2 regions of the Paenibacillus sp. NN59 genome follow, and region 2 is predicted to be linked to the other one. Evidence: riboswitches for the same ligand, from Rfam matches in the RefSeq annotation. Region 2 holds a riboswitch; the other holds the start of a gene.
What was found. Region 2 has a riboswitch for cobalamin ahead of cobJ (precorrin-3B C(17)-methyltransferase). Riboswitches for the same ligand answer to the same signal wherever they lie in the genome.

Region 1 (5,541 bases), 850 kb from region 2:
AGCAAATTAAAAATGATAACCGTGCCAAATATCGCGAGCCCCGGATAGATTAACAGCCAAGGCGCTGTCTGCAGATATCTTCTGCCTTCATTCAACATCGCTCCCCACTCGGGATCAGGCGGCTGTGCACCAAGTCCGAGAAAGGACAGACCCGAAATCGACAACATCATGCCGCCTACGTCCATCATCGCCATGACGATCAAGGGTGGCAACATATTCGGCAGAATCGTTCTGCTAATGATCTGGATTTTACGCGCACCGCTGAACGCGGCGGCAGTGACGAACTCTTTTTGCTGAAGAGAAATGACCAGGCTTCGGGCCATCCGTGCATACTTTGCCCACCAGACAACTGACAGTGCGACCACCGTGTTAAATAACCCCGGCCCTAACATGCCTACTACGGCAATAGCAAAAATCAAACCCGGAAATGCCATCAACGTATCGCACAGCCGCATCAGCAGCGTATCCACCAGCCCTCGCAGAAAACCTGCGACGACACCAACCGCTACGCCTAAGCCGAAAACAATACCGATCATCATAAATGTAAGCAACAGAGAGGTGCGTGCTCCATATAAAAGTCGGGATAGGACACATCGCCCAAGCTGATCCGTACCGAGTGGATATTCGGGGCTGGATGGCTGCAACACTTTCGCAAAATTCGTAGCAAGTGGATCGTGAGGCGCCAGAAGCGGCGCAATCAGAGCCAGAACGATCCAGCCTGTGGTCAGGGATAGCAAGAAAATAAATAGACGACGTTGTGTCAGATATGCTCGAATCTTCATCACCATCTACACATCCACATCCAGTTGAATGCGCGGATCGCGAAGATGTGTCCAGAGATCCACGATCAGATTCAGGGTGACATAGATGACTGCCATCCAGATTACATAACCCTGTATCAGGGGGTAATCGCGGGTGAAAATGGCATCCACCGCCATCTGTCCTACTCCCGGCCATACGAATAAACTCTCCACAATTGCTGCTCCGCCAAGTAGTGCTCCTGTTGTCATGCCTAGCAAGGTCACAATTGGCAACAGTGAATTGGGCAAAATATGTCGCCAAATAATCATTGATTCCTTCACACCTCTTGCTCTTGCACCCACTACGTAATTCTGGCTTGTCTCCTCCAGCATGACTGCACGAATCTGCCGGCTGTATTGGGCGATCAATGGAATCGCGAGTGTCGCAGCAGGCAGGATCAGGCTGTTCCAGCCGGAACTACCCATGACCGGCAGCAGCTTCAGCTGCACACCAAATACCAGCATCAGCAACATCCCCAGCCAGAAGCTCGGCATGGATAGACCGGCAAACGAAAACAGGCGAATCACATAATCCAGCCCTTGATTCCGGCGTACAGCCGAAAGAACTCCGAGCGGAAAGGAAATCAAAATCACCAGAAGCATTGCGCTCCCGGTTAACTTGAGCGTTGCTGGAAGGCGGGCCATTAACACATCCAGCACCGGACGGTCATATTTATACGACGTACCAAAGTCTCCAGTGACTACTTGTCCCAGCCATGTGCCATACCGAACCAGAAATGGCTTGTCCAGCCCAAGCTCTGACCTCACCTGTCTGACCAGTTCATCCGAAGGTGTGACTCCGGTAGACATCAGCATCAGTCTGGCGGGATCCCCAGGAGACAGATACGTTAATAGAAATGTCAGGAAGGTGATTCCAAACAGAACGGCGACCAGTTGTAATAACCGTTTAACGATATATCTGCCCAATAATAAAACGCCCTTCCCGGTTTAATGCGCGTGTACGCCTTCATTTTCATTCCATTCAATACAAGCCAATTCAAGCCAAAAAAGCGCCCTTTTCCGTTTCACGGGATAAGGACGCCTTAAATAAACAGATTTTCAGAAAAAATCATGCTCTTTAAACACCTTCCTATCTCCCGTAGGGTACTGCTGTGTTTGTCCAACCTGGCAGGTCTCCTGGCTCCAGTATCATTGCCATAACAGCTCCTTCCCGGTCTTCGTAAGACCAGTGGATATGCTGCCTGACTCCTCTGTTACAGTGGCGGGACCGCGCCGGCATCACACCGGACTTCCCTTTTAAGCTTCTACCCCAGCGGGTAGAGCACCAAGTTCCACGTATTCAATTCACTAAAAGTTGGTATCTGTTACACTTCTGTATCAGTATAGCGGCATACGGAATAATGTTCAAAACTTTTCTTTCAAAATTTAAAATCATGATTGCGGCTAATCTCGCACTCGCGAGCCCTTGGGCGACACCCCCGTCACACGTTTGAACATTTTGGAAAAAAGCAGCGGGTCGGTGTATCCAACGGAGTGGGCTACTTCACTCACAGACAGCATCGGGTTACGAAGCAACTCCGCTGCACGATTCATGCGATACTCCAGGAAAAAGGCTTGCAGCGACTTGCCATATCGCTCTTTGAACAATCCCGATAAATACGTTCGATCCAGTCCTACCGCCTGTGCGATATCCAGAATAGAAGTACGCTGGCTATACCGGTTCTCCATAAACTGCACAGCCTGCCGAATATAAGTCTCTTTCGTCGAAAGGAGCGTGTTTTCTTCTTCTTTGATCGGTGAGGATGCGATTAATGCCGCCATAAGTCGGTATAACAGACTTTGATGTAACACATCCCCTCCTGCAACGGAGCTCGTTCCGGCCTGAAGCATCTCGTCATACAGCGCTGCCATCATATTCTTATCATGAGCAGTAAATACCGGGTGCTCCTCGCTTAACTGTGCACGTTGCATAAAAGCCTTCGCCTGTACACCTCTGAAGCCAAACCATGAATATGTCCAAGGCTCCTCAGCATCGGCTTCATAATGAATGACCGTGTCGGGTAAAATGAGAAATCCTTGGCCCTCGCCCAGAGGATATTCCCGATCTCCCATATATACCGTACCATAACCCTCATGTACGTAATGCACGATATAGGAATCACGCACCCCCGGCCCCCAATAGTGGGCAGGATCACATGCCTCCCATCCATAAAATAACAAGACCAGTTCCATCTGCGTCCAGCCGGCAGAGACCACATTCATTTCCACTTTCCGACTCATGTTTCCCCTCCTTTCGACGATGAGGTTAAAGATATCTTAATATGAGCTCACATATTCCATTACCAGTGCACACAACAAATTATAACAGGTAGAAGAGAGGAAATCTTGCTGAAAACGAAAACAAAAATGGGATTATGCCATATTTGAGAGGGTTTGAGCCATAGTGATATGAGCCTGTTCGGCCTATAGTTGGGGTACAACATTTTTCGGGAAGGATGAAGTTGAAATGAACAAAATTACGTTTCTCGGTGCAGGCAGCACCGTTTTTGTCAAAAATGTATTGGGTGATGTGATGATGACGGAGGCCTTGCAGGACTTTGAACTGGCCTTGTTTGATATTGATGCTGAACGTCTAAGTGACTCGGAGCGTTTGTTAAAAAGTTTGGCTCAGTCGCTGGGAAGCCGCTGTTCCGTTAAAACATACCATGATCGCAAGGAAGCGCTCCGCGGAGCTAAATATGTCATCAATGCCATTCAGGTGGGCGGATATGACCCGTGTACGATTACCGATTTTGAGATTCCGAAGAAATACGGCCTGCGTCAAACGATTGCCGATACGCTCGGCATTGGCGGAATCTTCCGTAACTTGCGTACCATTCCGGTGATGCTGGACTTCGCCAAGGATATGCAGGAAGTATGCCCGGATGCCTGGTTCCTGAACTACACGAACCCGATGGCTGTACTCACTAATGTCATGAACGTACATGGCGGAATTAAAACGATCGGTCTGTGTCACAGTGTACAAGTCTGCGTACCTCATCTGTTCGATACGCTGGGGATTGACCAGACGGGGGTCGTTGCCAAAATCGCCGGGATTAACCACATGGCATGGCTCCTGGAAGTAACAAAGGATGGTGTCGATCTATATCCTGAGATCAAACGTCTTGCGAGACAGAAACAGCAGGAGACACATGATGACATGGTACGTTATGAACTGATGCATCGCTTCGGTTATTATGTTACCGAGTCTTCTGAGCATAGTGCAGAATATCATCCGTATTTTATTAAACGCAACTACCCGGAATTGATCGAACGTTACAACATTCCACTCGACGAATATCCACGTCGCTGTGTAAACCAGATTGCAGAATGGAAGGAAATGCGGGAGAAGCTGTTTGCGAGTGAAAATATTCAGCATACCCGCAGTCATGAATATGCTTCGCATATCATGGAAGCGATGGAGACGGATCGCCCGTACAAAATTGGCGGTAACGTTATAAACAACGGGCTCATCACCAACCTGCCACGCGAAGCTTGTGTCGAGGTGCCTTGTCTGGTTGATGGTTCCGGCATCAGCCCGACGTATATTGGTGACCTGCCACCACAATTGGCAGCGCTGAACCGTACCAATATCAACACCCAATTGCTCACCATTGAAGCGGCTATGACTGGCAAAAAAGAGCATATCTATCACGCGGCTATGCTTGATCCGCATACGGCTGCTGAGCTGTCCATGGACGACATCGTGGCGATGTGCGACGATTTGATTGAAGCTCATGGCGACTGGCTGCCTAAATTCTCATAATAAAAACATCAAGACATACAAAAGTAGCACCGTGCCTTTCGAAATCGAAGGGGACGGTGCTTTTTTTCACTTATTTTCAGATTACTCCATTACTCCGCAGGCAGCAGAAAACGATATCCAATCCCTGGTTCCGTCTGAATATAGGAGGGCCGGGTGGGATCTTCCTTTAGCTTTTTACGCAAATGACCCACATAAACTCGCAAATAATGGCTGTCCGACTCATGATGATGCGCACCCCATACTTGCTGTAAAAGCTGGCGCTGGGTAATAATTTTGCCTGCATTCGAGGCAAGCACCTTCAGCATCTCATATTCGGTTGGCGTTAATTTGACCTGCTCTCCGTCCAGCTCAACCTGCCTGAGAGCCAGATCGATAACCAGTGAGCCAAATCGCAAAATGGGTTCATCCGTTGTTTTGGCCACATGCCGAAGCGCTACCCGAATTCGGGCAACCAGTTCGCCCATGCCAAACGGCTTCGTCACATAATCATCTGCACCTGCATCCAGTGCGGTAATCTTATCAGCCTCCTGATCTTTTGCTGTTAGCACAATAATTGGCACCTGTGACCATTCCCTTATTCGGTGAAGCACGTCCATGCCAGATATGCCTGGCAAACCTAGATCCAGAATGATCAAATCGGGATGCACCACACTTGCCTGCGTAATACCCTCCTCTCCGTTAGCACACTCATAATGATCATATTGGTGAGCCTGAAGAGTCACTTTTAGCAGTTTGCGAATCTGTGGTTCATCATCAATCACCAGAATGCGAGCCCCTAATGCGGCATTCATCTAATCTCCAACCTCTCCTTGCACTGTATAGGAAAATGGCATTTCATCCCTTCCTACAGGCAACTCTATACGTATTCTTGTTCCTCCATCCGGATTGCCCTCAGCTTGGATTGTACCTCCGTGAACCTGCACAATCCCTTTGCAGATGGCAAGCCCCAATCCAGTTCCCGTAATATGCTGCGTG
Region 2 (5,541 bases):
ATAATTTGCACGACTTTTTCATGCACACCAATCGGACGTCCATAGATAAACTGCACTTGCGGATAACGCGCTTTGGCACGATCAATCGCATTCGGAATATCAATCTTGGCATGACCCGCTGCAAATAAAATAATCGGTACGAGTACGACGCGGGTCGCGCCTCGATCTACACAAGCGGTAACTCCATCCGCAATACTCGGTCTGGTTAATTCCAGAAAACAGGTTTCGACCAGTGTGTCCTCCGGTGCTTGCTCAGCGACTTCACGTGCAAACTCCTTTAACTCGCGGTTCCCCTCGGGATCACGGCTCCCGTGTCCCACCAACAAAATTGCATCCATCTTCGTATTTCCTCCTCTGTCCGATCCACAGATCAGATTTCTCATATTCGTAAGGCTCTCCTCTCGGTTCCAAGGAAGAAAGGTTTGATCTATTTCTATTTCTAGTTCTGTATTGATTCAGCTGTACATGTTGTATCTATCTCAATCAGCTGGGTTTCAGCCGAATTGTATTTAGATTATCGTTTCGTGTTTTAGTCACCGCATACCGGATTCACTTCAACAGTGACTGGCGCATCCACATGACGGAAGCCTTGAATGACTCCTACACGTTTGAAAAACTTGTGGAAACGTTCGTTCGGATGACCTTTTTCCTTGTACTCCGCGACAATGCGTTCCACAATGCCACCGATCTGATCACCCGGAATGCCCTCTGCTACAGGCTGAGCCGGATGTGCATTGCGGCCGAACTTTTTACCGCCAAGGAACAGATCGTAACCGCCTTTGCGATAAACGATGCCGATATCCTCCAGCACTGCCCCGTAACAAGCCATACCGCAACCGTTTAACGCTACGCTCGTTTCCTTCGGAGCAGACAATCCACCGATCACGTCCTGCAAATGGTTAGCCATCGGCACTGCGTCGTCCTTCTCCAGGTTGCAGAAGTCACAGGCTTTGACTTTGATCACATCCCCAATCGGCACTACGATAAAGTTCGCTGCGCGTAGCTCGTCTACCAGCGCGTCCGGCTCAAACGTCGGCACTCTCAGAATAATCTGGTGCTCCGGCGTATACTCAAGTTCGCCATCCTCACTCGCGCACTGCGCCAGCAGGGCCATCTGAGCGGCGGTGAACTTTTTGTTGCCCACGCCAGGCGACACGCCGATCTCAAAGAGCGGCGCCTTGCGCCCGGGCACGGGCACAGCAGCGGCTGCGCCAAGCACCGCTGCGCTGCTTGCGTCCTGCGCGCCTGCGGCTGCCGGGCCTGACGCCGTAGCGTCCAGCCAGCGGCTTGCCGCTTCGCCGGCGAGCGCACCGCCTGCCGCGAGCCGCGTCAGCGCCTCGGCGGCAAGCTCGGCTGCGCCGGCGCGTGGCGCCGCAACGGCAGCGCGCGGTGCGGCCTCTGCCGCCGCGGACGCGGGCCGCTCTGCGGTAAGCACGGCGGTGCCAGCACCGCTCGCCGGGCTTACCGCAGGCGGGGTGGCCGCCCATGCGCTTGCGGGCGGCTGCCCTTGCGGAGCCGTGCCCGCTCCGGCGCTGGCGCCGCGCAGGGCTGGCTCCGCCGGTGGGGCGGCCTGCGCATCGCGGGCCGTGCCATTGCCCGCTGCCTCGCCGGAGGCGGCAGCGCGGGCTTCCCGTGCGCCGAGCGACCATGGCTCGGCTTCGGTGCGTAGCCGCTCGTGAGGTCTGAGCGGCTGTTCCGCGGAGTTCAGCGTATATTTCCGCTGATATCCGCGCGGGGTGACCATGAGTCCTTCGTACATCATGGTCGAGGAATTGCCGATAATCACGGTCGTTAACATACCGATATCGTAATTCAGCATATCTTCCAGCGTGGTCATGACCACGTCTTGGCGTTCCCGGTACGCACTCTTGACCAGGCCAACCGGTGTCTTCGGATCACGGTAACGCAGCAACATCTCCTGCGTCTCTACAATCTGGCGTGTACGCCGTCCACTGCGTGGATTATACAAAGCAATGACAAAATCAGCCGCCGCTGCCGCTTCAACCCGGCGAATGATCGTTTCCCAAGGTGTCAGATGGTCGCTGAGGCTGATCGTACACGCGTCATGCATAACCGGCGCACCAAGCAAGGACGCACACGATTGAATAGCGGACACGCCAGGAATAACCTCGACAGCTACGCCTGTATCTGGCTTCCAGCCTTGCTCGATCAGCACCTCATATACAAGCCCCGCCATACCGTATACCCCGGCATCCCCACTGGAGATTACGGCAACAATGTGGCCTGCTTCCGCTTGTCTTACCGCTTCCTGTGCCCGACTGACTTCCTCTGTCATGCCTGTACGCACAATGGCTTGTCCATTCAACAAAGGCCGGATCAGATCCACATAGGTGTTATATCCAATGATGACCTCGCTTTCCTGCAATGCATCCAGCGCCCGTTTCGTTATGTGCTCCATCGCACCTGGACCGAAACCGATGATCAGCAACTTGCCTTGCTTTTGCATCCCGTTTTCCCCCTCACTCCACTTGTCATACGATTAATGCCCCAACCTTGTTTATCCCAAAAGTTCCCCGATACAGATGTGTCTCTCTCGTTTATAGCCCTGTAAAACATCATTTCTTCTGCTCAACTCGGCAACTTCGTTCCTGTCCGAAAAAACAAAAAAATCCCATCCTAATCACGGATGAGATACGCATGTACTTACACTCAGGAAACCTGGCCTGTATTATTCCATAATAAGGAATTACAAGCAGCCAGAATAGCCCATATAGAGCCTCACAAGACAAACCACGGTTTGTCCCTTTCCCGAACTTATCGTACACCACTCCTTTCCGCGAAGGGTTTGGTGACACATGCAAGGTAGGTCTCCTGGCTCTGGATCATTAGCGTTCTTTCCTGTCTTCCCCGGTATACCGAGTGACTTTCATGGAAAACGCTTTACCATTACAGTGGCGGGACCGCTCGGGACTTGCACCCGATTCCCTGTTACCTCTTGCTTTATGCAAGAGCACCTTGCTGCTTTCATATTGTCTTCATCATACCATCGGTCAGGAAATAATGTCCACGCTTCTCAAGATTGTCCTAAACATTAATTTTGGATAAAAATGAAAAAAAGGTCCCGATCCGATAACGGATCAGAACCTTTATATATCCATCCATATAACTGATGTGATTCCTTCTAAACTTAATACCTCTGTATACGAATTGCGTCTGCTATTCTTCATACAGCTACTCTTGCCCTGTGAATGCTCTCTTTATTAATCTTCCCGGACACCCACCGGATTCGCGGCAAAATAACGTCCCAGTTCAACGATGAGCGCTCCCATCTTCTCTTCGTCTGGTACAACCAGCGCTTCAATACCTTCCTCACGCATCGCATTCGCCGTAACTTTACCAACAGAGGCTGGGACTACCCCTTCTTTGAAGGCTGTCAGCATCTCCTCCAGCTTACCTTGAGATGTCGCATATTCCGTCAAAAACCGAACCTGCGGCCCACTTGTAAAGGCCACTGCATCTAACTTATGCTGAATTACTTCGTTCAGCAGTTGCTCCAGCTCTGTCTCTTCTGGCGGTACGTGACGATACGGCAATACCTGCCGCACAACAGCTTCTTGTTCTTCTAACCATCGAACCAGCTTGGGAGCCGTTTCCCCATGCAGCTGTAACATCACCTTTTTGCCTGTAAGATCATGCGAGCCAAATTCACGAATCAGTCCGTCTGTACTGCCGTCATCATCTCGTACCAGAGGTGTTAGCTTCAGCTTTTTTAACGCATTTACCGTTTTGTACCCTCGGGCTGCAATACACGATTCAGCCAAGACATTCCGAAGTTGTCCGGCTACATCCATGTCCTCAGCCATGTCGAACAAAGCATCCAGTCCCATGCCCGTCGTGAACACTGCCCAATCCGGCGGATCAGAAATCCAGGAGACCAGTCCGTCCCGAATGTTACGATCATCCAGAAACACCGTGCCTTGTGCTGGACGCACAAGCGGGATTCCGCCCATTTTCTCTACCAATAGAGACATCTCTTTGGACTTTCTCGGTCCGGTTAATGCCACACGTACCCCTGCCAAATGTTGAGCCATTCATGTTCCCCCCGTTATTAAGCCGAAAGTTCGTCAATCTGACTACAGTATACAGGGTACTTCTGCGGAGGGAAACCATGCTTGCTTGCTTTCCAGGCTCTCAAGCTATAACAATTTTTTATGATTTTCATCAGGAAGGCTGCAGATTACCGCCGCCATGTGATGGTTTACCTTTTTTCTCTATAGACTTTTCCGCTGACTTATCACCAGATTTCTCTTCTGACTTGCCTTCCGTATTCCCTTCAGAATAATCTGATTCATCAGATGCCTGCTCCTGCTTCTGTTCACCTTCCTGCTGTTTGCCTCTCGAGGCCCTCTCTCCCGATTCAGAGTTCGGTGCATGCCCAGCCTCCTTTTTGCGCGGACGAAGAAATAGAAAGAATACGATTGGAAACAGCACCTCAAATACAATGGCAACCCATGTCCATTCCCGTGTAAATCGATTCAGTTGGATCGCATTGCGGAAAAACCAGAACGCACATACAAAACCCAGCAACGCAATGGGTCCGGTCAGTACTTTACCAGACACTTTGGGAATCATGCGTTTCAATCCCCAGCACACTAAATACAGGTCAAACGCAATCTTGGTAATAATACAAGGCAAAGTTGCTGCCGCAAGCGCCAGATCGAATCGATCTAGAAAGTCACTAATCTGCAGCTGTCTTGCCAGCTCATACGATGGATATACAAGTCTTGAAGCAATGGGTACACCGATGGAGGTGATCGTTTCTATTACAATAAGCATCATAAGCAGTCCCGTGACGACGTTGCCTGTAACGATGGACTTTACTCGAAAATCACTTCCCCTTACGATAAAGGGCAGAAAAATCATCTCTCCATAAAACGAAAAGAGATACCAGCTCCCCCTGCCCACACCCGCCAGGTCAACATCGAAATAGGGCTTCAGGTTATCCATATTGATCTGCTGAATTAGCATAAACGGCACAATGATGGAGTTTAACAAAAAAAGCGCTACATATAACTCCACCATGCCAATCAGGGAGCCTAATCCTCCCCGCACGATAAATATAGCCATGACAAGCAGAGAGAGCACGATAATCGAGATTGGAGTTGTTTCCAGCAATGTGATACTCACATAATCCCCCGTTAGCCGGATATCTCTCGCAAATACAAAGAAGAAAAACGCGATGTACATCAATCCGGCTAATCTTCCCAGAAAGGGAAATCGTGTCACTAACGATTCAAACAGATCCTTGTCCGGAAAACGCCGCTGGACACGGCTGAGCACCCACATCGATGTAAACATAATCAGAACAACGGGTATGTAACAAAGATAGGCGTGCTGTTCTGCATAATAAATGGCTTGTGCATGAGGTTGTAGCAGTGTCCCCGTAATACTAAGCAGCATGAGCATCAAGATCATTTGCCTGTGCGTTACCTTCTGAATCATCCTGCCCCTCCTTCCGTACCTGTTTCTTGCATATCAAGATTACATATGCCACATCCTCAAGGCATTGGTAGCAGACGT

Region 1: another riboswitch for cobalamin. It lies ahead of nikB (nickel ABC transporter permease); the one in region 2 lies ahead of cobJ (precorrin-3B C(17)-methyltransferase).

The regions. Positions count from the first base shown of each region.
Region 1 covers NZ_CP199678.1:284,914-290,454, reverse strand. The annotation lists gene nikC (nickel transporter permease) at 1-788, opposite strand, end outside; gene nikB (nickel ABC transporter permease) at 789-1,727, opposite strand; cobalamin riboswitch at 1,911-2,105, opposite strand; gene ACT89M_RS01285 (AraC family transcriptional regulator) at 2,205-3,041, opposite strand; gene melA (alpha-glucosidase/alpha-galactosidase) at 3,268-4,566, shown strand; gene ACT89M_RS01275 (response regulator) at 4,656-5,357, opposite strand; gene ACT89M_RS01270 (DUF4118 domain-containing protein) at 5,358-5,541, opposite strand, start outside.
Region 2 covers NZ_CP199678.1:6,018,746-6,024,286, forward strand. The annotation lists gene ACT89M_RS26210 (sirohydrochlorin chelatase) at 1-338, opposite strand, end outside; gene cobJ (precorrin-3B C(17)-methyltransferase) at 530-2,467, opposite strand; cobalamin riboswitch at 2,806-2,994, opposite strand; gene ACT89M_RS26220 (uroporphyrinogen-III synthase) at 3,222-4,052, opposite strand; gene ACT89M_RS26225 (GerAB/ArcD/ProY family transporter) at 4,183-5,463, opposite strand; gene ACT89M_RS26230 (hypothetical protein) at 5,520-5,541, opposite strand, start outside.